Regions from separate parts of the [Enterobacter] lignolyticus SCF1 genome, predicted to be linked through region 1. Evidence: predicted binding sites of a transcription regulator. Region 1 holds the regulator's gene; each other region holds the start of a gene.
What was found. Region 1 encodes Fur, which represses iron uptake genes when iron is present. Its sites were predicted from a motif close to ATAATAATGAGAACNACTATCAA; they were not measured.
Positions count from the first base shown of each region.

Region 2: a site for Fur is predicted at 4,493-4,515, ahead of exbB (tol-pal system-associated acyl-CoA thioesterase). Genes of this name have one in related genera too.
Region 3: a site for Fur is predicted at 4,512-4,534, ahead of sufA (Fe-S cluster assembly scaffold SufA). Genes of this name have one in related genera too.

Region 1 is NC_014618.1:3,340,920-3,348,924, forward strand. It holds gene seqA (replication initiation negative regulator SeqA) at 19-573, opposite strand; gene ybfF (esterase) at 757-1,521, shown strand; gene ybfE (LexA regulated protein) at 1,652-1,945, shown strand; gene fldA (flavodoxin FldA) at 2,095-2,625, shown strand; gene fur (ferric iron uptake transcriptional regulator) at 2,914-3,366, shown strand; gene ENTCL_RS15585 (ChiQ/YbfN family lipoprotein) at 3,435-3,767, opposite strand; gene chiP (chitoporin ChiP) at 3,816-5,219, opposite strand; gene glnS (glutamine--tRNA ligase) at 5,630-7,297, opposite strand; gene nagE (N-acetylglucosamine-specific PTS transporter subunit IIBC) at 7,479-8,005, opposite strand, start outside.
Region 2 is NC_014618.1:775,436-783,440, reverse strand. It holds gene ENTCL_RS03755 (methyl-accepting chemotaxis protein) at 1-466, opposite strand, end outside; gene ENTCL_RS03750 (aldo/keto reductase) at 703-1,743, shown strand; gene ENTCL_RS03745 (ESA_00282 family adhesion-associated protein) at 1,790-2,293, opposite strand; gene ENTCL_RS03740 (hypothetical protein) at 2,396-2,800, shown strand; gene ENTCL_RS03735 (hypothetical protein) at 2,806-3,225, shown strand; gene exbD (TonB system transport protein ExbD) at 3,268-3,693, opposite strand; gene exbB (tol-pal system-associated acyl-CoA thioesterase) at 3,700-4,431, opposite strand; gene metC (cystathionine beta-lyase) at 4,682-5,869, shown strand; gene yghB (DedA family general envelope maintenance protein YghB) at 6,001-6,660, shown strand; gene ENTCL_RS03710 (AraC family transcriptional regulator) at 6,694-7,593, opposite strand; gene yqhD (alcohol dehydrogenase) at 7,790-8,005, shown strand, end outside.
Region 3 is NC_014618.1:2,240,704-2,248,708, forward strand. It holds gene yedE (selenium metabolism membrane protein YedE/FdhT) at 1-517, opposite strand, end outside; gene lpxP (kdo(2)-lipid IV(A) palmitoleoyltransferase) at 1,019-1,933, shown strand; gene ENTCL_RS10565 (translesion error-prone DNA polymerase V autoproteolytic subunit) at 2,490-2,909, shown strand; gene ENTCL_RS10570 (Y-family DNA polymerase) at 2,912-4,177, shown strand; gene sufA (Fe-S cluster assembly scaffold SufA) at 4,575-4,949, shown strand; gene sufB (Fe-S cluster assembly protein SufB) at 4,952-6,439, shown strand; gene sufC (Fe-S cluster assembly ATPase SufC) at 6,457-7,203, shown strand; gene sufD (Fe-S cluster assembly protein SufD) at 7,178-8,005, shown strand, end outside.

The sequences.
Region 1 (8,005 bases):
GTCCTTCTCATGCAAGGGTTAGATTGTGCCGCAAACCTTTTCAATTAATTCCGCAGGGAACTGCATTGACTGCATGATGTGTTCAATCATGCTGCATTTACGACCGGTGTTCGTGTTGGTGATCACCCAGTACGGGGTTTCTGGCACCTGTTTGGGTTTAGTCTGGTTGCCGTTTTTCAGCAGCGTCTGCTCGTCCGCGGCGAAATAGACGCGGGTACGGCCATGCAGAGACTCCGTCGCCTCAGCAAACGCGTTGCCGTCCAGTGAGTAGAGTGTAGTCAGCACCAGCATAAAGCGGTTGACCGCTTTTTTCTGTTCTGCGTATTCGTCAGAAAGCAGCAGCTCGCGCATGGCGCGAACCTTATCTTTCGGCGTCGGCGTCGTCGCCGCCTTCACGGCAGCGGCAGGTGCCGGAGCAGCCGCAGGGGCCTCTTTGACGACGGTAGCGGCTGGCTGGGACACGGCGGAAAATTTCAGCATGCGCCGTAAAATGTCGGATGCGCTCTCGCCAATGTGCAGGGTGTGGCTGGCAATATAGCGATAGAGTTCATCATCAACTTCGATCGTTTTCATCTTAATCCAGTACGATATCTTTTCTGAATACAAGTCGCTGAGATTATAAGGTCAAATCCCAACAGCGGATAGCGTCAAACCAGGGTGGCGGCAATTTCAGGAATACTTCCTGGTATTGCAGCCGGGCGGCAGAATGTTCAACATAATACCCTAACCCGACAGAGCGAAAAAAAGAACTTTGCCATGAAATTGAATAGCCGAGCGCTAACTGCGCAAAACCTGCACACTCATTCTCCTATCGTCCTCGTCCACGGCCTGTTCGGCAGCCTGGATAACTTAGGCATCCTCGCCCGCAGCCTGGTCGCCGACCACGATGTCGTGCAGGTGGACATGCGCAATCACGGCCAGTCGCCGCGCGCCCCGGAGATGACGTACAAAGCCATGGCCCAGGATCTGCTCGACACCCTCGACGACCGGCAAATTGCAAAGGCCACGCTGATTGGCCACTCCATGGGCGGCAAAGCGGTGATGGCGTTAACCGCCCTCGCCCCTGAGCGTATCGACAAGCTGGTGGCAATCGATATCGCGCCGGTGGATTACCAGGTGCGCCGTCACGATGAGATCTTCGCCGCCATCAACGCGGTAACCGACGCCGGGGCGACCTCCCGTCAGCAGGCCGCCGCCGTGATGCGCGAACATCTGCAGGAAGAAGGCGTTATCCAGTTTCTGCTGAAATCCTTTATCGACGGCGAATGGCGCTTCAACGTACCGGTGCTGTGGGAGCAGTATCCGCATATCGTCGGCTGGGAGCCTATCCGCCCATGGGATAAGCCCGCGCTCTTTATTCCTGGCGGCAATTCGCCGTATGTGACGGAGGCCTACCGACAGCCGCTGCTGGCGCAATTTCCGCAGGCGCGGGCCCACGTCATCGCCGGCGCCGGCCACTGGGTGCATGCGGAAAAACCCGAGGCCGTTCTGCGCGCAATTCGCCGTTATCTGGCAGAGTGATTAAAAACCGAGCGACCGCGCACCATAATGCCCGTCGGCGTTGGCGCGCCGGACTCCGTGATGTATGATTGCGCGCTATCTACGCCGGAGGGTATTCCGGCGGCTTGTTTCCCCGAAGTCACTCTGAATCATGGCAAAAGAACAAACGGACCGTACGACATTAGATTTGTTCGCAAATGAGCGTCGCCCGGGAAGACCCAAAACCAGTCCGCTCTCGCGCGATGAACAGCTGCGCATTAACAAGCGCAATCAGCTAAAACGCGATAAGGTCCGCGGCCTGAAGCGCGTCGAGCTGAAGCTGAACAGCGACGCCGTCGACGCGCTCAATGAGCTGGCCGACGCCCGCAATATGAGCCGCAGCGAACTGATTGAAGAGATGCTGATGCAGCAACTGGCTACCCTGCGCGGCCAGGGGATTGTCTGAAAATCCGCAAAAACAACATTTTCATGTAGCAGAGAGTGCAGTACGGCGCGATAGCGGTTTTCGCGCACCGCTGCTCCTGCTATGATTGCCCTTATCTGTGGGCATTATGCCACCACCATTTCAAGACGTTTCAAGAGGTTATTTTACTCATGGCAATCGTAGGCATTTTTTTTGGCAGCGATACCGGCAACACCGAAAATATCGCAAAAATGATTCAGAAACAGCTGGGTAAAGATGTTGCTGAGGTGCATGACATTGCCAAAAGCAGCAAAGAAGATCTCGAAGCTTTCGACATTCTGTTGCTGGGTATCCCGACCTGGTACTACGGTGAAGCGCAGTGCGACTGGGACGACTTCTTCCCGACGCTGGAAGATATCGACTTCAACGGCAAGCTGGTTGCCCTGTTTGGCTGCGGCGACCAGGAAGACTACGCGGAGTATTTCTGCGACGCGCTGGGCACCATTCGCGACATCATTGAGCCGCGCGGCGCGGCAATCGTTGGCCACTGGCCGACCGCAGGCTACCACTTCGAAGCCTCTAAGGGCCTTGCCGATGACGATCACTTCGTCGGTCTGGCGATTGACGAAGACCGTCAGCCAGAAATGACCGCAGAGCGCGTTGAAAAATGGGTCAAGCAGATCGCAGAAGAACTGCATCTGGAAGCGATTAAGAACGCCTGATCTTGTTGCGGCGCATCGATTAAGCTGTGCCGCATTAATAGATAAAAGCAATCAAAATAATCGCTACAAATTTTTAACTTTTCAGCGCAGATCTGTACAATAACCGTTGATTTGACGAGGACAGATGTTTCGCTTTGCAGATGATGCCTCGTTTTTAAAAGCAGACTTTGCTCAGGAGTTGTAGTTTTCATTTAAACATGGCAGTTCTATAATGAGACGCATTATCCTGATTACACTCTTAGGTGATACTTCCCAGAGGGAAGCATTTAGCAACAGGACAGATTCCGCATGACTGACAACAATACCGCATTAAAGAAGGCCGGCCTGAAAGTCACGCTTCCTCGTTTGAAAATTCTGGAAGTGCTGCAAGAGCCGGATAACCACCATGTCAGTGCGGAAGACTTATATAAACGCCTTATTGATATGGGTGAAGAGATTGGTCTGGCAACGGTTTACCGCGTGCTTAACCAGTTTGACGACGCAGGTATCGTGACCCGTCACAATTTTGAAGGCGGTAAGTCCGTTTTTGAACTGACGCAGCAGCATCACCACGATCACCTGATCTGCCTCGACTGCGGTAAAGTGATCGAATTTAGCGATGACTCTATCGAAGCGCGTCAGCGTGAAATTGCGGCGAAACACGGCATCCGTCTGACCAACCACAGCCTGTACTTGTACGGTCACTGTGCTGAAGGCGACTGTCGCGAAGATGAGCACGCGCACGACGGCGTCGAAAAATAATCTTCCGCTGAAAGAAAAAGCCAACCCGACGGTTGGCTTTTTTATTGGCATAAACAGAAGATAAAACGTTATTGGGCAGTATTATTGCTGCGGATTTCCTTCCAGATTTTATCGCAACGCGCTTTAACCGCCTGGTCATTGCCCGTGCGCGTAGCCTGAATGCAGTTCTGGTAATCCAGCACGCGCACGCTTTCCTGATTCGCGAACTGCTCGTGCTGCTTCTCCTGCTTCAGGACGTTCAGCACGCTCTGGCAGGCCTGAATTTTGTCAGGGTTGCCTTCCGCGGTGTTGATACAGGCGCTGTAGGCGTCCTTCAGCTTTGAATCTTCTTTTGGCGCAGGCGGCTGCGCGCAGGCGACCAGCCCGGATGCCACGATAGCGACCAGCATTAATTTCTTCATAGTGCGACCTCAACGTTGTGCGGCGGGAGAGCCCCGCCGCGTCTGGCATCAGAAAATAGTGAACGGTGCGATAACCATGAATTTCACGTCACGCTCATCCTGGAAGATGTTGCCGTAGCCGCCGCTCCAGCTCGGAATATCGGAGTGGTTGTCGTACTGGGTGAAGTGCAGCTTGAACAGCGTTCCTTTCGCGCGTCCTTCCTGAACGGTGTACATGGCGTCCAGGCTGTAGGACGATTCGGTCAGGCGATAGTTCGGATCGTAGTAAGCATCCGGCGTCGCCATTTTGCCCGGCTTCGCATCCCAGGCGTAGACGTAGGACGCGCCCACGGCCCAGCCCGGCATGTCCCAGTTTTTCAGGTCATACATCGCGCCGAAGAACACCGCTTTTTCGCCGTTGGCGTTGAAGTCTGAGCGGTTATCCCACCAGATATCCAGACGACCGTTTGAAGAGGCGTAGGTCGGGGTCATACGCTGCAGGAAGTAGCCCTGCTGACCTTCGGCTTTAACCCAGGTTCCTTCCAGCCGCAGGTCGACAACATCGGCCACTTTGTAGCCGAAGGTCAGCGCCTGCAGCCAGGCGGTGCCGTCATAAATATCGTTGATGCCGCCGTTGCTGACTTTGTCGCGGGTGCCGTAGAACTGATAGCTGGTGGTCATCGGCGCGCCGGCCACGTCGAATTTATAGCTGGCTTTGGTAAAGTACTGGTCGATATAGCCCTGCGCCTGGCCGAAGGCGGCTTCCAGCACAAAGTTATTTTTGAAATCATACTTCGCGCCCAGCGAGTGCAGATAATCGACCTTGGTCTTCTTATCGTTTTGATAGAAGTCGTCCATTTCGATATGCCACGGCGCTTTATACTCGTTGGTCCACATATAGGAGAAGCTCAGCGCCCCGGAATCGCCATAGTCAAAGTTGGCTCCGGCTTCCGCCCCCTGATAGGTACCCGGCATAAAGCTCCAGTGCGGCGCGAGCAGCGTCTGTCCGGTCGGCTGGATATAACCGGCGCGAGCCCAGGCTGGGCCGTACTTAAATTTCGCCGCGGCCTTATACAGGCTGATACCGCTCTTATCGCCGGAGTAATCTTCGTCGTACGCTTTATTGCTGGAGGAGAAGGCAATTTCGTTCGGGTGTCCGCTTTCTGCAGACTCCGCCATTTCAATGGCCGTGAACGCGGCAATATCAATACCGAACATGTCGGCAGCATAGCCGGACTGGAAATCCAGGTTGGCGTTCCAGGTCGCATGCGAGAGGTTGGTTTTGTACTGATCGCCGTCGGTAACGTCTTTACGGTCACGCTCACGCTGCCAGTAATAGATGCCGCCGGTTAAACTTGAATCGTCGATGAATCCTGCTGCGCTGGCCTGCGGAACCGCAACCCAGCCCGACATCGCGGTGACACCGGCAATAGCCAGCGCCAGCGTACTACGTTTGCCACTGAACGTACGCATGTGTATATCCTCTTTGACTTTTAAAAAACGCTGTGTGCAAAAGGGCAAACAGCGATAAAAATAAAAAACTGACAAATAAAAGTAGCGAATCAATAACCTTCCGAATGCTACTGGGAATAGACTATTTTTCGCGACGCGAATTATCAATCCTTTTTCCGCACGAAAGCGCAAGAGTATGACAAAGCGCACATATTTGATTGCGTTTTGTTACAAATAGCAGGTTAAGGGTGTGATGTCGCAAGCCACGTCCTGCAACGGATTGAGAGGAAAACAAAAAGTGAATGCGCGAAAATGTAACAGGCAGCGGAAAAGGCGTGTCATACAATACGCGTATTATTTCGCTACGCGAAAATGTCATAAATAAAAAAGGCGCTGCCGGAGCAGCGCCTCTCTATTTTCACACCACGGCGTTATTCGCCGATTTTCGCCCAGGTATCGCGCAGGCCGACGGTACGGTTAAACACCAGCTTCTCGGCGGTCGCATAGCGGCTGTCGAGGCAGAAATAACCTTCACGCTCAAACTGGTACGCTTTACCTGCTTCCGCAGTCTTCAGCGAAGGTTCCGCATAGCCCTGGCGGATAACCAGCGATTCCGGGTTGATGGTGGCCAGGAAATCCTCCGCCGCCCCCGGGTTCGGGATGCTGAACAGACGGTCGTACAGACGGATCTCGACCGGCAGCGCGTGTGCGGCGCTCACCCAGTGGATAACGCCTTTCACCTTGCGGCCGTCCGCCGGGTCTTTGCTCAGGGTGTCCGCATCATATGAACAGAAGATGGTGGTGATGTTACCTTCCGCATCTTTCTCCACGCGCTCGGCCTTAATCACGTACGCATTACGCAGACGCACCTCTTTGCCCAGCACCAGACGCTTGTACTGCTTGTTGGCTTCTTCGCGGAAATCCGCGCGATCGATCCAGATCTCGCCGCTAAACGGCACATCGCGGCTGCCCATTTCCGGTTTGCTCGGGTGGTTCGGCATCGCGACCATTTCGCCTGCGCCCTGCGGATAGTTTTCGATAACCAGCTTAACCGGGTCGATAACCGCCATCGCGCGCGGCGCATTGTCGTTGAGATCTTCGCGAATGCAGGATTCCAGCGACGCCATCTCAATGGTGTTGTCCTGCTTGGTCACGCCAATGCGCTTGCAGAACTCACGGATAGCAGCGGCGGTATAGCCGCGACGGCGCAGACCGGAGATGGTCGGCATACGCGGGTCGTCCCAGCCTTCCACGTGCTTATCGGTCACCAGCAGGTTCAGCTTACGCTTGGACATCACGGTGTATTCCAGATTCAGGCGCGAGAACTCGTACTGGCGCGGGTGAACCGGAATGGTGATGTTATCCAGCACCCAGTCGTACAGACGACGGTTGTCCTGGAATTCCAGCGTACACAGCGAATGGGTGATGCCTTCCAGCGCATCGCTGATGCAGTGGGTGAAGTCGTACATCGGGTAGATGCACCACTTGTTGCCGGTCTGGTGGTGCTCTGCAAATTTAATACGGTACAGCACCGGGTCGCGCATCACGATGAACGGCGAAGCCATATCGATTTTAGCGCGCAGGCACGCCTTACCTTCTTCGAAGCCGCCGGCGCGCATTTTTTCGAACAGCGCGAGGTTCTCTTCCACGCTGCGATCGCGGTATGGGCTGTTTTTCCCCGGCTGAGTCAGGGTACCGCGATATTCACGGATTTCGTCCGCCGACAGCTCGTCAACATAGGCCAGGCCTTTGTTGATAAGCTCAACGGCGTACTGATACAGCTTGTCGAAATAGTCAGACGAATAGCAAATATCCCCTGCCCACTGGAAACCTAACCACTGTACGTCGTGTTTAATCGACTCTACGTATTCGATGTCTTCTTTTGCCGGGTTGGTATCATCGAAACGCAGGTTGCACTGGCCCTGGTAATCCTGGGCGATACCAAAGTTCAGGCAGATAGATTTCGCGTGACCGATGTGCAGATAACCGTTCGGCTCAGGCGGAAAACGCGTATGGACCGTGGTGTGCTTACCACTGGCCAGATCTTCATCGATTATCTGGCGAATAAAGTTACTCGGGCGGGCTTCTGCCTCACTCATCGTGCATTCCTCAAAGCGTAAACAACGTATAACGCAACATGATCTTATAAGCCGGACCGACTGACAACCCTTAGTTACGCAAAATACCGACTGAAAAAAAATAATGGGGGCATTTGCTATAAAAAAAAGCGGCGGAGGATATCCCCCGCCGCTTAAGGCATTAACGCTTACTCAGGAGCACTTACTTGCCTTTAATCTCATACAGCGGCGTTTCACCCGCAACGACGTGACCCTGCGCCTTCACTACCAGGCCGCTGAAGTCATCGATGTTGCTGCACACCACCGGGCTTATCATGGAGCGCGCATTAGCGTTCAGGAAATCCAGATCCATTTCCAGAACCGGCTGACCTGCCGCCACTTCGGCGCCCTCTTCCACCAGGCGTTTGAAGCCCTGGCCGTTCAGCGCGACGGTATCGATACCCATATGGACAACGATTTCCGCGCCTTTCTCGGTTTCCAGGCAGAACGCGTGGTTGGTGTTAAAGATTTTAACGATGGTGCCTGCCGCCGGAGACACGACGGTTTTCTCCGTGGGTTTCACCGCAATGCCGTCACCGACCGCTTTGCTGGCGAACGCTTCGTCAGGAACCTGCTCCAGCGCCACCACTTCACCGGTGACCGGGGAAACCAGCGCGGCGATCGTTACTGCGTTCGGCACCGCCTGCGGTTTTGCCGCGGCCTGAGCCGGAGCAGCAGCCGGAGCGGCTT
Region 2 (8,005 bases), 2.2 Mb from region 1:
TGAGCGCCGGGGTTACCGTCGTCGCCTGCTGGCGATACTGTTCGGCGGTGCCCTGGGTCGCCAGCTTCATTTGCGGAACAACGCCGTTATCGAGCAGCGCCTGCCAGTTAGCCAGCGTTTGGGCGGAAAGGGCGGCATCCATCGGGCCGGGAGAGATTTTTTTCAGCGCCTCAAGCTTGCCGCGCATATTGTCCAGCGCCTGCTGAACCGGGGCGAAATCCGGGTTCTCCCCGGCCGCTTTGCTTTCCATTGCCCGGCTAAGGCGGGTCACAAAACGGAAATACTGATCGTTGCCCTGGCTGAGCAGGGTCATCTGCGTCACCAGCTCTCTGTCGACCGCATTGCCTTCAGCGACGTTGGATAACGAAAACACGCTGTAAAGCCCGACGCCGGACCAAAGAAGGGCAAAAGTCCCCAGGATAGTCAGCATGACCATCCGGATAGTGAAGTTGCGAAGCAGGTACATAGGCTCTCCTGACCGTTACGAGGTAAATGTGATATTCATCACAATTAAGGAGTTATCGGCAGCGCGTCAGGAAGTTATAACGATTTGTGATAATTTTTCACTGAAATCGTTTTCATTTGTTAATAACGTCTGCGAATGCGGAAATCGCTCACACTGTGATCGCGCAAGCTTCTGCTTTATGCTGGAGAGGATAAGATAGAAACGACGTTTCAAAACGATTATCTGAAGGAGTGCTCATGTCCTGGTTAGCCAGTCCGGATCGTTATTCCCATATGCAGTATCGTTATTGCGGCAACAGCGGTTTGCAGCTGCCCGCGCTGTCGTTAGGGTTATGGCACAGCTTTGGCCATATCCAGTCGCTTGACTCCCAGCGCGCGCTGTTGCGTAAGGCCTTCGATCTGGGGATCACCCATTTTGATCTCGCCAATAACTATGGCCCGCCGCCGGGCAGCGCTGAGGAAAACTTTGGCCGCCTGCTGCGCGAGGACTTCGCCACCCTGCGAGATGAGCTCATTATTTCCACCAAGGCGGGCTACGATATGTGGCCAGGGCCGTACGGCTCCGGCGGGTCGCGTAAATATCTGCTGGCCAGCCTCGACCAGAGCCTCAAACGTATGGGGCTGGACTACGTCGATATTTTCTACTCGCACCGCGTCGATGAGAACACGCCGATGGAAGAGACGGCCGCCGCGCTGGCTCAGGCGGTGCAGAGCGGCAAAGCGCTGTATGTGGGCATCTCCTCCTATTCCACCGAGCGCACCCAGGCGATGGTCGGCCTGCTGCGCGAGTGGAAAATCCCGCTGCTTATCCACCAGCCGTCCTATAACCTGCTCAACCGCTGGGTCGATAAAACCGGGCTGCTGGATACGCTTGCCGACAACGGCGTCGGCTGCATCGCCTTCACCCCGCTGGCGCAGGGGCTGCTTACCGGGAAATACCTTAACGGCATTCCGGACGGTTCGCGCATGCAGGTGGAGGGTAAAAAGGCGCGCGGCCTGACGGAAAACATGCTGAGCGAAAGCAACCTCAACAGCCTGCGTCTGCTGCAGGGGATGGCGGAAAAACGCGGACAGACGATGGCGCAAATGGCGCTGAGCTGGCTGCTGAAAGACAAGCGGGTCACCTCGGTGCTGATCGGTGCCAGCCGGCCGGAGCAGCTGGAAGAGAACGTCAAGGCGCTGGACAACCTGCAGTTTAGCGCTGAAGAGCTGGCGCAGATCGACCAGTACGTGGCGGACGGTCAGCTCAACCTGTGGCAGGCGTCATCGAATAAGTAAGCTCGCCCGGCCCCTCTTTGTCCAAAGGGGGGCCGCTGCGTCGGCGTCAGATATCCTCCGGACGCACCTGCGGACGCTGATACTCCGGCCAGACCAGCGCCACCAGCGACGGATAGGCGTCCAGGCTGAACTCCTGAAAACACTGCTGCAGGTTGAGCACGTCCAGATCGCCGCGCGGAACCTTCTCGCCGTTCAGGCAGCGCTTTTTAATATTGTCGTAATATTTGTACACCGCCGAATTGAGGTCGCTGCAACGCCGTTGCGCATCAAATAAACCCGGTGTGGCGTTTAATTCTGCAATACTCATCCGTTTAATAGACGCATGAAGAAAGTCAATATATTCATGATTTACGCGCCAGTACCATACCGGCGTGATTGCATTCATCAATACCGAAAAATGATCTTCGCCCTCTTCTTTGCTCAGTAACTTAACCGGTGGGGAAACCGTTTCCGTATTGCCAGCGCCTTTTTTAGTAAAATCAGAGATAAATAAAAGAATAACAACGGTAAGTAATAGCAGCGCTATCACGAAATAGATAATACTGTTCATGGTTTACTCCATTTTTTTTGATTTTAAAATTCCACCATGATATTGTCAACGAACTCACTTCTTCAACGCACTTATCTTGTTGAAACTAAAAGGACATCAGGCATGATACCCGAGACGCTCATCCCGGCTTGCTTCCACATATCCGCCGCAGAGCAGGATGCCGGGAAAGCAGAAAATAACGCCAGTTTACCTCAAGGCAAGACAACGCTCGAAGATTATGAATCTGAAATATTGACGGCTATTAGCCATAATGGCCAGTCACGCAATATGCTGCTCGAAGAGCGCGACCGTCATTTAAAAGACCGCCTGTTTCGTGTGGTAAAAATTGAGACCTTTGCCCGCGTGCTCAATGACTTACAAATCGAGGGCGAAATTGATGCCCAGACATTAAGTCAAATTATTGCAGAAAAAACCGAGAAAATTAACGAAGCCGGAAATGAAATTTGGCTTAATTTAATCACCCGAGAAAAAACGTCAGCGTTATTCTATGAATTTCAGGCTGAGTAAAAAAAATGAAAGCGGTTGAGAATAATAACGTTTATTTGACTTTGGACGACAGAAACAGCGATGAAGTCATTCTCAAACATAACCTTGAGGCGCTGGTGAACGCCAGAAACGCCGCCATTGAAGAAACCGCCAAGGCGCTGGTGTCCATCCCCGCGGCGCTGGTGCGCATGAAGTGGCAGAACCGCCGCGAGATTTACGCCTGGCAGGTCAAAGAAGAGATCTACGGCGCAGCGCTGGCGGAAGTGATAGCGCGTAACCCTCAGTTGAAAGAGAAAATACTCGCCCACATTGAGGCCAGCTATCAGCATATCCGTTCACGCGAGACCGCCACTCTGCGCCTGACCCGCCGCCTCTCCGACGGCGATTTTCGCAGCGCCTGCGTCAATATCGTCGCGCGGGATGAAAACGCCGAAAAGCAGATGTAAAAAAGGCCGGCGTTTGCCGGCCTTGTCGCATATAGGGTGCCGTCACTGCGCTTTGACGGTCTCTTCGCCCACCAGGCCAATCTTCAGATAACCTGCCTGGTGCAGGGTATCCATCACCCGCATTATGGTCTCGTAGTCCACGGTTTTGTCGGCGCGGAAGAAGATGGTGGTGTCTTTTTTGCCTTCCGTCAGGGCGGTAATCTCCGCCACCATGTTGCCATCGGTGACCGGCTCGTTGCCGAGGAACATCGATTTATCCGCCTTGACCGTCAGGTAAACCGGTTTCTCCGGACGCGGCTGCGGCTGGCTGGAGGAGGCAGGCAGATTCACCTTCACATCCACGGTCGCCAGCGGCGCCGCGACCATGAAGATAATCAGCAGCACCAGCATGACGTCGATAAACGGCGTCACGTTGATCTCGTGCATTTCGCCGTTATCGTCCAGATTTTCATTAAGACGCATTGCCATCGGACATTACCCTACACGTAATTTCTGCGCGGTGCGTACCGGCTGCGCGCCGCTGGCGCCAAGATCGAGATCGCGGCTTTGCAGCAGCAGCACCTGCGCCGCCACATCCCCCAGCAGGGCTTTGTAGCTGCCGATCATGCGCGCAAAGACGTTATAGATAACCACCGCCGGAATGGCGGCGAACAGGCCAATCGCGGTCGCCAGCAGGGCTTCGGCGATCCCCGGCGCGACGACCGCCAGGTTGGTGGTCTGCGTCTGCGCGATGCCGATAAAGCTGTTCATGATCCCCCAGACGGTGCCAAACAGGCCGACAAACGGGGAAATCGCGCCGATAGTGGCCAGATAGCCATTACCGCGGCCCATATGACGCCCCACCGCGGCCACGCGGCGTTCGAGGCGAAAACCGGTACGTTCTTTGATGCCTTCGTAATCTTCAGCGCCAGCGGAGAGCTCGCGCTCGTTCTGCGCTTCGCTGATAAGCTGGCGGCTCAGGCTTTTCGCCTCAAAGGCGCCGGCGATATCGCTGGCCTGATTGAGGGAGCGGGCGTCGCCTAACAGCTGCTGTTCACGCTTGAGGCGGCGTTTGTGAGAGATAAGTTCGGCGCTTTTGCTGAAGAAAATGGCCCAGGTGACAACGGACGCCAGTACAAGGCCTATCATCACCACCTTTACCACAATATCGGCATGGTGATACATACCCCAAACGGAGAGATCCGTCTGCATCAAATTATTACCCACTCTGTATCTCCAGGATCTAAATCACAAATTCTGCGCGTAATCATATCAAAACATTGTCGAATTGATAGTGGTTCTCATTACTATTTACATAGTGCAACAATCATCACTCCTTTTCCTTGCGCTCACACAGTAAAATTGCGCATTGCCGCCGCCGCGTAAAATTTTACGCTTTATCAATAAAACGCGGGTACACGCCTGAGCAATCATGATAGTTTAGACGTCCAGACGTATAAAAACAGGCAGAGCGACCATGTCAGAAAAGCAACGTGATACCCTACTGGTGAACGCCGGGCGCCGTAAAAAATATACCCAGGGCTCGGTAAACAGCGTGATTCAGCGCGCGTCTTCCCTTGTTTTCGATACGGTGGAAGCCAAAAAGCAGGCCACCCGTAATCGCGCCAAAGGCGAACTGTTCTACGGTCGCCGCGGTACGCTCACCCACTTCTCCTTGCAGGAAGCCATGTGCGAGCTGGAAGGCGGCGTCGGGTGCGCGCTTTTTCCCTGCGGCGCAGCCGCCGTCGCCAACACCATTCTGGCCTTCGTCGAACAGGGCGACGAGGTGCTGATGACCAACACCGCCTACGAACCAAGCCAGGATTTCTGCAGCAAAATTCTGGCAAAACTCGGCGTCACCACCCGCTGGTTCGACCCGCTGATCGGCGCGGATATCGAGCGCCTGGTCCAGCCCAATACCAAAGTCGTGTTCCTGGAATCGCCGGGTTCTATCACCATGGAAGTGCACGACGTCCCGGCGATTGTCACCGCCGTCCGCCGCAAAGCGCCTGACGCCATTATCATGATCGACAACACCTGGGCGGCGGGCGTGCTGTTTAAGGCGCTGGATTTCGGTATCGATATCTCCATTCAGGCCGGGACGAAATACCTGATTGGCCACTCCGACGGCATGGCCGGTACTGCGGTGTCCAACGCGCGCTGTTGGGATACGCTGCGGGAAAACGCCTACCTGATGGGGCAAATGCTCGACGCCGACACCGCCTATATGACCAGCCGCGGGCTGCGCACCCTGGGCGTGCGCCTGCGCCAGCATCATGAAAGCAGTCTGAAAATTGCCGAATGGCTGGCGTCGCATCCGCAGGTCGAGCGGGTAAATCACCCTGCACTTCCCGGCAGCAAAGGGCATGAGTTCTGGAAACGTGACTTTACAGGCAGCAGCGGCCTCTTCTCATTCGTACTCAAAAAGCGCCTGAACGATGATGAAATGTCCCGCTATCTCGATCATTTCAGCCTGTTCAGCATGGCCTATTCGTGGGGCGGTTTTGAATCGCTGATTCTGGCTAACCAGCCGGAACATATCGCCGCGATCCGCCCCGAAGGTTCGCCTGACTTTACCGGCACGCTGATTCGCCTGCACATCGGTTTAGAGGACGTTAACGATCTGATGGACGATTTAGCGGCGGGTTTTGCCCGCATCGTGTAAAGTGAGAGGGTATGGACAGATTCGCGGACACGGAGTGATTAAAAAGTCTGCTGGAGTTGCGTCCGGGATCAAGGCGTCCCGGGCAATTCAGGAGTACAATACGCCCAAAATGTTGTTCCACAGGAAAGTCCATGGTTGTTATTCAAGAAATTGTCGCCGCGCTCTGGCAGCATGATTTTGCCGCACTGGCGGACCCGCACGTCGTGGGGGTTGTTTATATGGTCATGTTTGCAACGCTGTTTCTGGAAAACGGCCTGCTTCCGGCGTCTTTTTTGCCGGGCGATAGCCTGCTGCTGCTCGCCGGCGCCCTGATTGCCAAAGGGGTCATGGGCTTCTTACCCACCGTGGTTATCCTCACAACTGCCGCCAGCCTCGGCTGCTGGTTAAGCTATATTCAGGGCCGCTGGCTCGGCAATACGCGCATCGTCAAAAGCTGGCAGGCGCAGCTTCCGGCTAAATACCATCAGCGCGCAACCTGCATGTTCGACCGTCACGGCCTGCTGGCGCTGCTGGTCGGGCGCTTTCTGGCGTTTGTTCGCACCCTGCTGCCGACCATGGCGGGGATTTCCGGCCTCTCCAACCGCCGTTTCCAGTTTTTTAACTGGCTGAGCGGCCTGCTGTGGGTCGGCGTGGTCACCAGCTTCGGCTACGCGCTGAGCATGATCCCGTTCGTAAAGCGCCACGAAGATCAGGTGATGACCTTCCTGATGGTGCTGCCGATTTTCCTGCTGGTTTCCGGCCTGTTAGGCACAGTGATTGTGGTGCTGAAGAAGAAATACTCCAACGCCTGATTCCCCGCCCTCTCCCGTCGGGAGAGGGAAACATCAGATAAGCTGCATGGCGCGAATGCGCGCCGCATCCTCCCCCGGCGTCATACCGAAATAACGCTTAAATTCCCGGCTGAACTGCGACGCGCTTTCGTAACCCACCTTCATGGCGGCGGTACTGGCTTTAAGCCCGTCGTGCACCATCAGCATCCGCGCCTTATGCAGGCGATAAGTTTTCAGGTACTGCAGCGGCGAAGTGCTGGTTACAGACTTAAAGTTATGGTGGAACGCCGAGACGCTCATATTAGCTTCCGCCGCCAGCTGATCCACGCTCAGGTTCTCGGTGTACTGGCTTTCAATGCGTTTTAACACGCGGCTTATCAGGCTGAAGTGGGTCTGACGGCTCACCAGCGCCAGCAGCGCCCCGCCGCACGGCCCCAGCAGCACGTGGTAGAGGATCTCGCGAATAATCTGCTTGCCGAGGATACGGGCGTCGAGCGGGCGCTCCATCACGTCCAGCAGGCGTTCGGCAGCGCAAAGGATCTCGTCGGAAAGCATCGCGGAGTTGATGCCGCTGGCGGCCATCGCCGGTTGAAACAGCGCATCTTCGCCGATATCCATCAGCAGCTCCTGCAGCTGCAGGATATCGATGTTGAGACGCATCCCGGCCAGAGGCACCTCGGGCGTCGCAAAGGTCTCGCACTCAAACGGCAGCGGCACCGTCAATAAAAGATACTCGCTGGCATCATACTGAAACGTTCGCTCGTTAATATAGCCAATCTTATGGCCGGAAAAGAGAAATATGATACCCGGCTGATACATCACCGGCATGCGCCCGCAGGGCTCAGTCCCGTACAGCAGGCGAATATCCGGCAGCCGGGCGCTAAGATTTTCTTCTTTATTTTTCAGTACATTAATTTTATCCGCTAACAGCAGACAGGTTTCTTCACGGTTCATCGCGCATCGCTCAGGCCCTGGATAACAGTGCCGACATTGTGGCCAGGAAACCGCATATTCTCCAGCCCTCTGTAGAAATGGGCAAGACATTGGCAGGAATGTGCATTGAGGCGAAAGGGGCGACGGGACCACAATACGCCACATCAGGCAGCCCTGGACTGCCCTCTTTTTCACCCGCAATAAAAGGGAACGAGCCATGTTTAATTTTAATCTGCATACCCCAACCCGCATCATCTTTGGCAAAGGCGCCATTGCCGACCTGCGTGCGCAAATCCCGGCTGACGCCCGCGTACTGGTCACCTACGGCGGCGGCAGCGTGAAGAAAACCGGCGTGCTGGATCAGGTGCTGAGCGCGCTGGACGGCCTTGACGTGCTGGAGTTTGGCGGCATTGAGCCAAACCCGTCGTATGAA
Region 3 (8,005 bases), 1.1 Mb from region 1:
TACGGAATATCGGCAGCAGCGTAAAGCGTGCGCCAAACCAGGTGCCAATCGCCGTGGCGATAGCGAAGAACCAGGCGTGCAGCGAGAATTGCGGAATACCGGTGAAAAAAGCGGCGAGGTTGCAGCCCATCGCCAGACGCGCGCCGAACCCGGCAATCATGCCGCCCGCGACGGCCTGGGCGATGCGAATGCGGCTGCGCGGCAGGCGGAGCTTGACGTTATTGGCCCACAGGGCCGCGGCGAAGCAGCCGCCAAACATGCCGATAATCATCATGCCGTCGATACGGGTAAGCGGTGAGCCATCAAGATGAATGAGCTTGTAATAGCCCCACTCCTCGGCGTGTACGCCCGCGAGCTGCAGCAGCTGTCCGCCCCACCGGGTGAACTCCCCGGTGACGGCCCAGAAGGTGCCGGTGATGCCAAAATAATAGGTAGAGAGAATGCCTGCGGCGATAACCGCGGGGGCAGGCGACCAGAATTTGATCAGATACGCCTGTTTGAAGTGCTGCCATGTCATAAAAAGTCCTCTGAACTCAGAAGGAAGCTGTTGCCCGGGAGGGCTGAAGAGACGCGATAATACGCCACTTTGTCAGGGAAAACACCCGACAGGATCAAAAGCAGCAGGGGGCAACGGGTGAAATTAGTGGTCTGGCATATATAGTTTACATAATGATGATTGCTAAATTAAACATTACGCACGCAAACGAATATTAGTCTTTTTCTTACCCGGATTCATTTTGAATTAATGTAAATCCGCTTTTAATTAGCATTAGATTAATTCATTATCTTTCATGACGGAAATGCCTCATGCTGCGGTCGCCAGTCTCCTCAAGGCCTGAGCCCCAATTTCAGGATCCACTCTGGGACCTTAACTCTTAGGGTCTTTTGCTGTGGTTCGTCTATACTACTGGTCGGTTAAGTCCGTTATCGCTTAAAAGACGTATCGCATAAAGATTGATGAAATCATTCGTTTTTTCCTTACGCGCTACAGGCTACATCCGTTCACAGGAAAAAAACGATGGCAAAAGCCTTCGACTCGGCGCTGCTGCGCCCACGCTACTGGTTGACCTGGTTTGGTCTCGGGTCTCTCTGGTTGCTCGTTCAGTTACCCTATCCGCTGCTCTATATCATCGGCTCTTCGCTCGGCCGGGCGGCGCGTCCCTTCCTTAAACGCCGTGAGCGCATTGCGGCCAAAAACCTCGAACTGTGCTTTCCGGAAATGAGCGTCAGCGACAGGAACCGGCTGATTGAACAAAACTTTGTCTCCCTGGGAATGGGGCTTATCGAAACCGGGATGGCATGGTTCTGGAGCGATGCCAGAGTCAAAAAGTGGTTCGATGTCGAAGGTTATGATCACCTGCAGTGCGCGCTGGCGGAGAATAAAGGCGTGATGGTGGTCGGCGTGCATTTTATGTCGCTTGAGCTGGGTGGTCGAACCATGGGGCTTTGCCGCCCGATGATGGCGACCTACCGTCCGCACAACAGCCCGCTGATGGAGTGGGTGCAGACGAAAGGACGCCTGCGCTCCAATAAAGCGATGATCGACCGCCGTAACCTGCGCGGGCTGGTGCATGCGCTGAAGCAGGGAGAAGCGGTGTGGTTTGCGCCCGATCAGGACTATGGCCGTAAAGGCAGCGTGTTTGCGCCGTTCTTCTCCGTGTCTTCTGCGGCAACAACCGACGGCACGCGCATCCTTTCGCGCCTGTCGGGGGCAAAGCTGCTGACCGTCACGATGGTGAGAAAATCCGACCGAAGCGGGTACCGTCTGCATATCAGCGACGTGATGAAAGATTACCCGGCGGAAGATGAGTTTCTTGCCGCCTGCTATATGAACAAGGTGATTGAGAAAGAAATCCTGCGAGCGCCGGAGCAGTACCTGTGGGTGCACCGTCGCTTTAAGACCCGCCCGCTGGGTGAATCGTCGCTGTATTGATTCCTGTTGATGCCTGTAAGGGCGTGATATTCGGATTGCCGGGTGTCGCGCCCTTTTTTATTTCCGCGATGAAAACCTGCGCCCGCTGATCTTCAGAGCACCTGATGATGTCTTGCTGAGGCCATGAGGAGCAGACGCCAGCGGCGGGCGGCCCGCTGGGGCCCTGGCGCGCAAAGCGCGCTGAAAAGAGGCGGTATTCTGCGCTAAAAAAGAAACCAGATATATTTATTCTTTACTGCGAGAACCTCCAGACAGCCAAAATAAATTTGGCTTACAGAACGCGTTATTAAAGAATTTCTCATCCCCTGATGTTATTTCGAATATCCCAGTTCTTGCGTTTATCCATTAAACGAAAATAGTTTCGGTGAAAAGGCTAAGCTCTCCGATTTAGCGCTGCGCTGATTTTTTGGCCACGGTCATCCGCAGGGGCATTCGTGCGAAAAACTAAATATCGCTATCCAATAATGGGTTACGGGAAAGCCAGAAATCAGGGGTTGATCTGCTTCTTCGTCAAAACTACTGTATATATGTTCAGTATTAATTGATGGTGATTATGATGCAGTTTTTCACGTTAAGAGAACGCCGTTCAGTACCGTTTTTTCCCTTCTATAGCAGCCTTGTCCCATGTGGTTTTCCGTCTCCTGCGCAGGATTACGTCGAGAAACGTATCGATCTGAACGAGCTGCTGGTATCGCACCCCAGCGCTACCTATTTTGTTAAAGCCTCGGGTGACTCCATGGTAGAGGCTGGAATAGGCGACGGTGATTTGCTGGTGGTAGACAGCGCGCTCACGGCGGAGCATGGCAATATTGTGATTGCGGCGGTTGACGGGGAGTTTACCGTAAAGCGCCTTCAGCTCAGGCCGACCGTTCAGCTCATCCCCATGAATAGCGCCTACAAGCCGATTGTGATTGAGAGTGAAGGGCAGCTCAGCATTTTTGGGGTTGTGACATTCATCATTAAGGCCGCGGGTTAACCATGTTTGCGCTTTGTGATGTGAACGCCTTTTACGCTTCCTGCGAAACGGTATTTCGCCCGGACCTGGATGGTCGGCCGGTTGTGGTGCTGTCAAATAACGATGGTTGCGTCATCGCAAGAAACGCTGAGGCGAAGCCGTTCGTTAAGATGGGGGAACCTTATTTCAGCCAAAGGGACGCTTTCAGACGCCATGGCGTCATTGCATTTAGCAGTAATTACGAGCTGTATGCGGATATGAGCAACAGGGTCATGACGACGCTGGAGGAGCTCTCACCTCACGTCGAGCTTTATTCCATCGATGAAGCTTTTTGCGATCTGTCCGGAGTTCGAAACTGTCGGGATCTTACTGATTTTGGCCGGGAGATACGCGAAACGGTTTTACAACGAACGCATCTGACGGTCGGGGTTGGCATCGCCCAGACCAAAACGCTGGCCAAGCTTGCCAACCATGCCGCAAAAAAATGGCAACGACAGACCGGCGGCGTCGTGGATTTATCGAATGTGGAACGGCAGCGGAAGCTGATGGCGGCGCTGCCGGCAGATGACGTGTGGGGCGTTGGACGTCGAATCTCCAGGAAGCTGGAGTCTATGGGGATAAAGACGGTACTGCAGCTGGCCGACACCGATATCCGCTTCATCAGAAAGCACTTCAGCGTGGTGCTGGAGAGAACGGTAAGAGAGCTCCGCGGTGAACCGTGCCTTGAACTTGAGGAGTTCGTTCCGGCGAAACAGGAAATTATCTGCTCGCGTTCTTTTGGCGGACGCATCGCTGAGTATGAGTCCATGCGGCAGGCCATCTGCTGCTATGCCAGCCGTGCGGCGGAGAAACTCAGACGCGAGCACCAGTTTTGCCGTTTCATCTCTGCGTTTGTTAAAACCAGTCCGTTTGCATCGCAGGAACCGTACTATGGCAACAGTTCAGCCGTGAAGTTACTGACGCCGACGCAGGACAGCCGGGATATTATCAGCGCGGCGACGCGCTGTCTGGATGCGATATGGAAAGAGGGATACCGTTATCAGAAGGCGGGGGTGATGCTTGGCGATTTCTTCAGTCAGGGCGTCGCTCAGCTGAACCTGTTTGACGATAACGCGCCGCGACAAAACAGCGCTGCGCTGATGCAGATCCTTGACCAGCTTAATGTAAACAAGGGGCGGGGGACGCTGTACTTTGCCGGACAGGGCATACAGCAGCAGTGGCAGATGAAGAGAAACATGTTATCTCCCCGATATACGACGCGGTACAGCGATCTTCTTGTCGTCAGATGATGGGCGCCGCGTCAGGCCTGGCGCCAGGTTTTTGACGCTGGCTATGCCACATAAAGCGGCTGGCGGACAGCGAAACGGAAAAAAATAAGCTAATAATTATCCTCTAATTCATTGATTCATAGAAAATTTAAAAATCTATCTCATAAATAGGTATTTTCTATGCATCTTTTTGCTCTTCAACCACGTTTCGCATTAGATATGCGAATTTTTCATATCTATCAATCGATTAAATAACAAACGTCCAGCCTGTGAACCCTTTCTGCAGGGTCTATGCTTATTAAAAGCGTGCAGAAACGGCCATGACGGCGAAAGCCCCTGCTGGTGAGGGGTTGAAGTGATAATCGTTATCACTACCATGATGCTATGCCCAGATGGCTTCAACACATGAGGTGGACCTATGGAATTGCATTCAGGAACCTTTAACCCCGACGACTTCAGCTGGCGCGGTATTCACCTGACGCCTGCGGCGGCGGCGCACGTCCGCGAGCTGGCGGCAAAGCAGGACGTGCAGGGGATACGGCTTGGCGTTAAGCAGTCCGGCTGCGCCGGTTTTGCCTACGTACTGGACACGGTGACCGAGCCTCACGACGACGATCTGCTGTTTGAATCCGACGGCGCGAAGCTGTGGGTATCCCTTAAGGCCATGCCGTTTATCGACGGCACCGAAGTGGATTATGTCCGTGAAGGATTAAACCAGATCTTTAAGTTTCATAACCCGAAAGCGCAGCACGAATGCGGCTGCGGCGAGAGTTTCGGCGTGCAGGCGGAGTAACTATGTCGCGGAATACTGAAGCAACTGACGATGTCAAAACCTGGACCGGCGGCCAGCTGAACTATAAGGAAGGGTTTTTCACCCAACTGCAGACCGACGAGCTGGCGAAAGGGATCAATGAAGAGGTGGTGCGCGCCATCTCGGCAAAACGTAACGAGCCTGAATGGATGCTGACGTTTCGCCTGAACGCTTACCGCGCGTGGCTTGAGATGGAGGAACCGCACTGGCTCAAGGCGCACTACGACACGCTCAACTATCAGGATTTTAGCTACTACTCCGCGCCGTCGTGCGGCAACTGCGACGACAGCTGCGACGCACAGCCGGGCGCGGTACAGCAGCCCGCGGGCAACGCCTTTTTGAGTAAAGAGGTGGAGGCCGCGTTCGAGCAGCTTGGCGTACCGGTCAGAGAGGGTAAAGAGGTGGCGGTGGATGCGATATTCGACTCCGTTTCGGTCGCCACGACCTACCGCGAGAAGCTGGCGGAGCAGGGCATCATTTTCTGCTCCTTTGGCGAAGCCATCCACGATCACCCGGCGCTGGTGCAGAAGTACCTGGGCACCGTGGTGCCCGGCAACGACAACTTTTTCGCCGCGCTGAACGCGGCCGTAGCGTCTGACGGCACCTTTATCTATGTACCGAAAGGCGTGCGCTGCCCGATGGAGCTCTCCACCTATTTTCGTATCAATGCGGAAAAAACCGGGCAGTTTGAACGCACGATCCTGGTGGCGGACGAAGGCAGCTACGTCAGCTACATCGAGGGGTGTTCGGCGCCGGTCCGCGACAGCTATCAGCTGCACGCGGCGGTGGTGGAGGTCATCATTCATAAAGATGCCGAGGTCAAATACTCCACGGTGCAGAACTGGTTTCCCGGCAATGACAACAGCGGCGGTATCCTGAACTTTGTCACCAAGCGCGCGCTGTGCGAAGGCGAAAACAGCAAGATGTCCTGGACCCAGTCGGAAACCGGCTCGGCGATCACCTGGAAATACCCAAGCTGTATCCTGCGCGGCGATAACTCCATCGGCGAGTTTTTCTCCGTGGCGCTGACCAGCGGCCGCCAGCAGGCCGATACCGGCACCAAGATGATCCACATCGGGAAAAATACCCGTTCGACCATCATCTCAAAAGGCATTTCCGCCGGGCACAGCCAGAACAGCTACCGGGGCTTAGTGAAAATCATGCCGACGGCGACCAACGCGCGCAACTACACCCAGTGCGACTCGATGCTGATAGGCCCGGACTGCGGCGCGCATACCTTCCCCTACGTCGAGTGCCGCAACAACAGCGCGCAGCTCGAGCACGAAGCGACAACCTCGCGTATCGGCGAAGATCAGCTGTTCTACTGCCTGCAGCGCGGCATCAGCGAAGACGACGCTATCTCGATGATCGTCAACGGCTTCTGTAAGGACGTTTTTTCAGAGCTGCCGCTGGAGTTTGCCGTAGAAGCGCAAAAACTGCTGGCTATCAGCCTCGAACACAGCGTCGGCTAAGGATTAAGGGATAAGACATGTTAAGTATTAAAGAGTTACAGGTAGCAGTCGAAGACAACGCGATTCTGCGCGGGCTGAGCCTTGAGGTGCGTCCGGGCGAGGTCCACGCCATCATGGGGCCCAACGGCTCCGGGAAAAGCACGCTCTCGGCAACCCTTGCCGGACGGGAAGATTATACCGTCACCGGCGGTTCGGTCACCTTTAAAGGGAAGGATCTGTTTGAGCTGGCGCCGGAAGACCGCGCGGGCGAAGGCATTTTTATGGCCTTCCAGTATCCGGTGGAAATCCCCGGCGTCAGCAACCAGTTTTTTCTGCAGACCGCGCTGAATGCGGTGCGCGGCTATCGCGGGCAGGAGCCGCTCGACCGCTTCGATTTCCAGGACCTGATGGAAGAGAAGATAAAGCTGCTGAAAATGCCGGAAGATTTGCTGACCCGCTCGGTCAACGTCGGCTTCTCCGGCGGTGAGAAAAAGCGCAACGACATTCTGCAAATGGCGGTGCTGGAGCCTGAGCTGTGCATTCTCGATGAGTCGGACTCCGGTCTGGATATCGACGCGCTGAAAATCGTCGCCGACGGCGTGAACTCGCTGCGCGATGGCCGGCGCGCGTTTATCATCGTGACGCACTATCAGCGCATCCTCGACTATATCAGGCCGGATTATGTCCACGTGCTTTACCAGGGGCGAATCGTCAAATCCGGAGATTTCACGCTGGTGAAACAGCTGGAGGAGCAGGGCTATGGCTGGCTTACCGAACAGCAGTAACGCGCTGCAGCAGTGGCACCATCTGTTTGAGCGCGACGGCGAGCGCCGCACGCCCTGGGCGCAGCAGCACCTGCAGCAGATGCTGCGCCTTGGGTTGCCCTCCCGTAAGCATGAGGACTGGAAGTACACGCCGCTCGACGGCCTGCTTAACGGCCCGTTTGTCGCGCTGCAAACGTCGCTGAGCGCGGCCCAGCGGGATGGCCTGGCGCTGCCGCTGGATGCGTTCCGGCTGGTGTTTGTCGACGGGCAGTTTTGCCCGGCGCTGAGCGATAACCTGCAGCACAGCGGGTTTACGGTCACGGTGGATAACCTTCGTGACGCGCTGCCTGCCGCCGTGCAGTCGGAGGTGTTTTTGCATCTCACGGAAAGCCTGTCGGCCACCGTCACGCATATCGCCGTTGCCCGTCATCAGCGTCCGGCAAAGCCGCTGCTGCTGCTGCATATCACGCAGGGCGCCGACGGGGACGCCGTCAACACGGCGCACTATCGTCACCATCTGGAGCTGGCCGAAGGCAGCGAGGCGACGGTTATCGAGCATTATGTCAGCCTGAGCCAGGCGCGCCACTTCACCGGTTCGCGTCTCACCATGCAGGTCGCCGACAACGCGCAGCTGCACCATATCAAGTTGGGGTTTGAAAATGCCGTCAGCCATCACTTTGCCCACAACGATATTCTGTTGGGGCAGGACGCCGCCGCCTTCAGCAACAGCTTCCTGCTGGGCGGCGCGGTGCTGCGTCACAACACCAGCGCCCGGCTTAACGGCGAGAATGCGACGCTACGCATCAACAGCCTGGCGATGCCG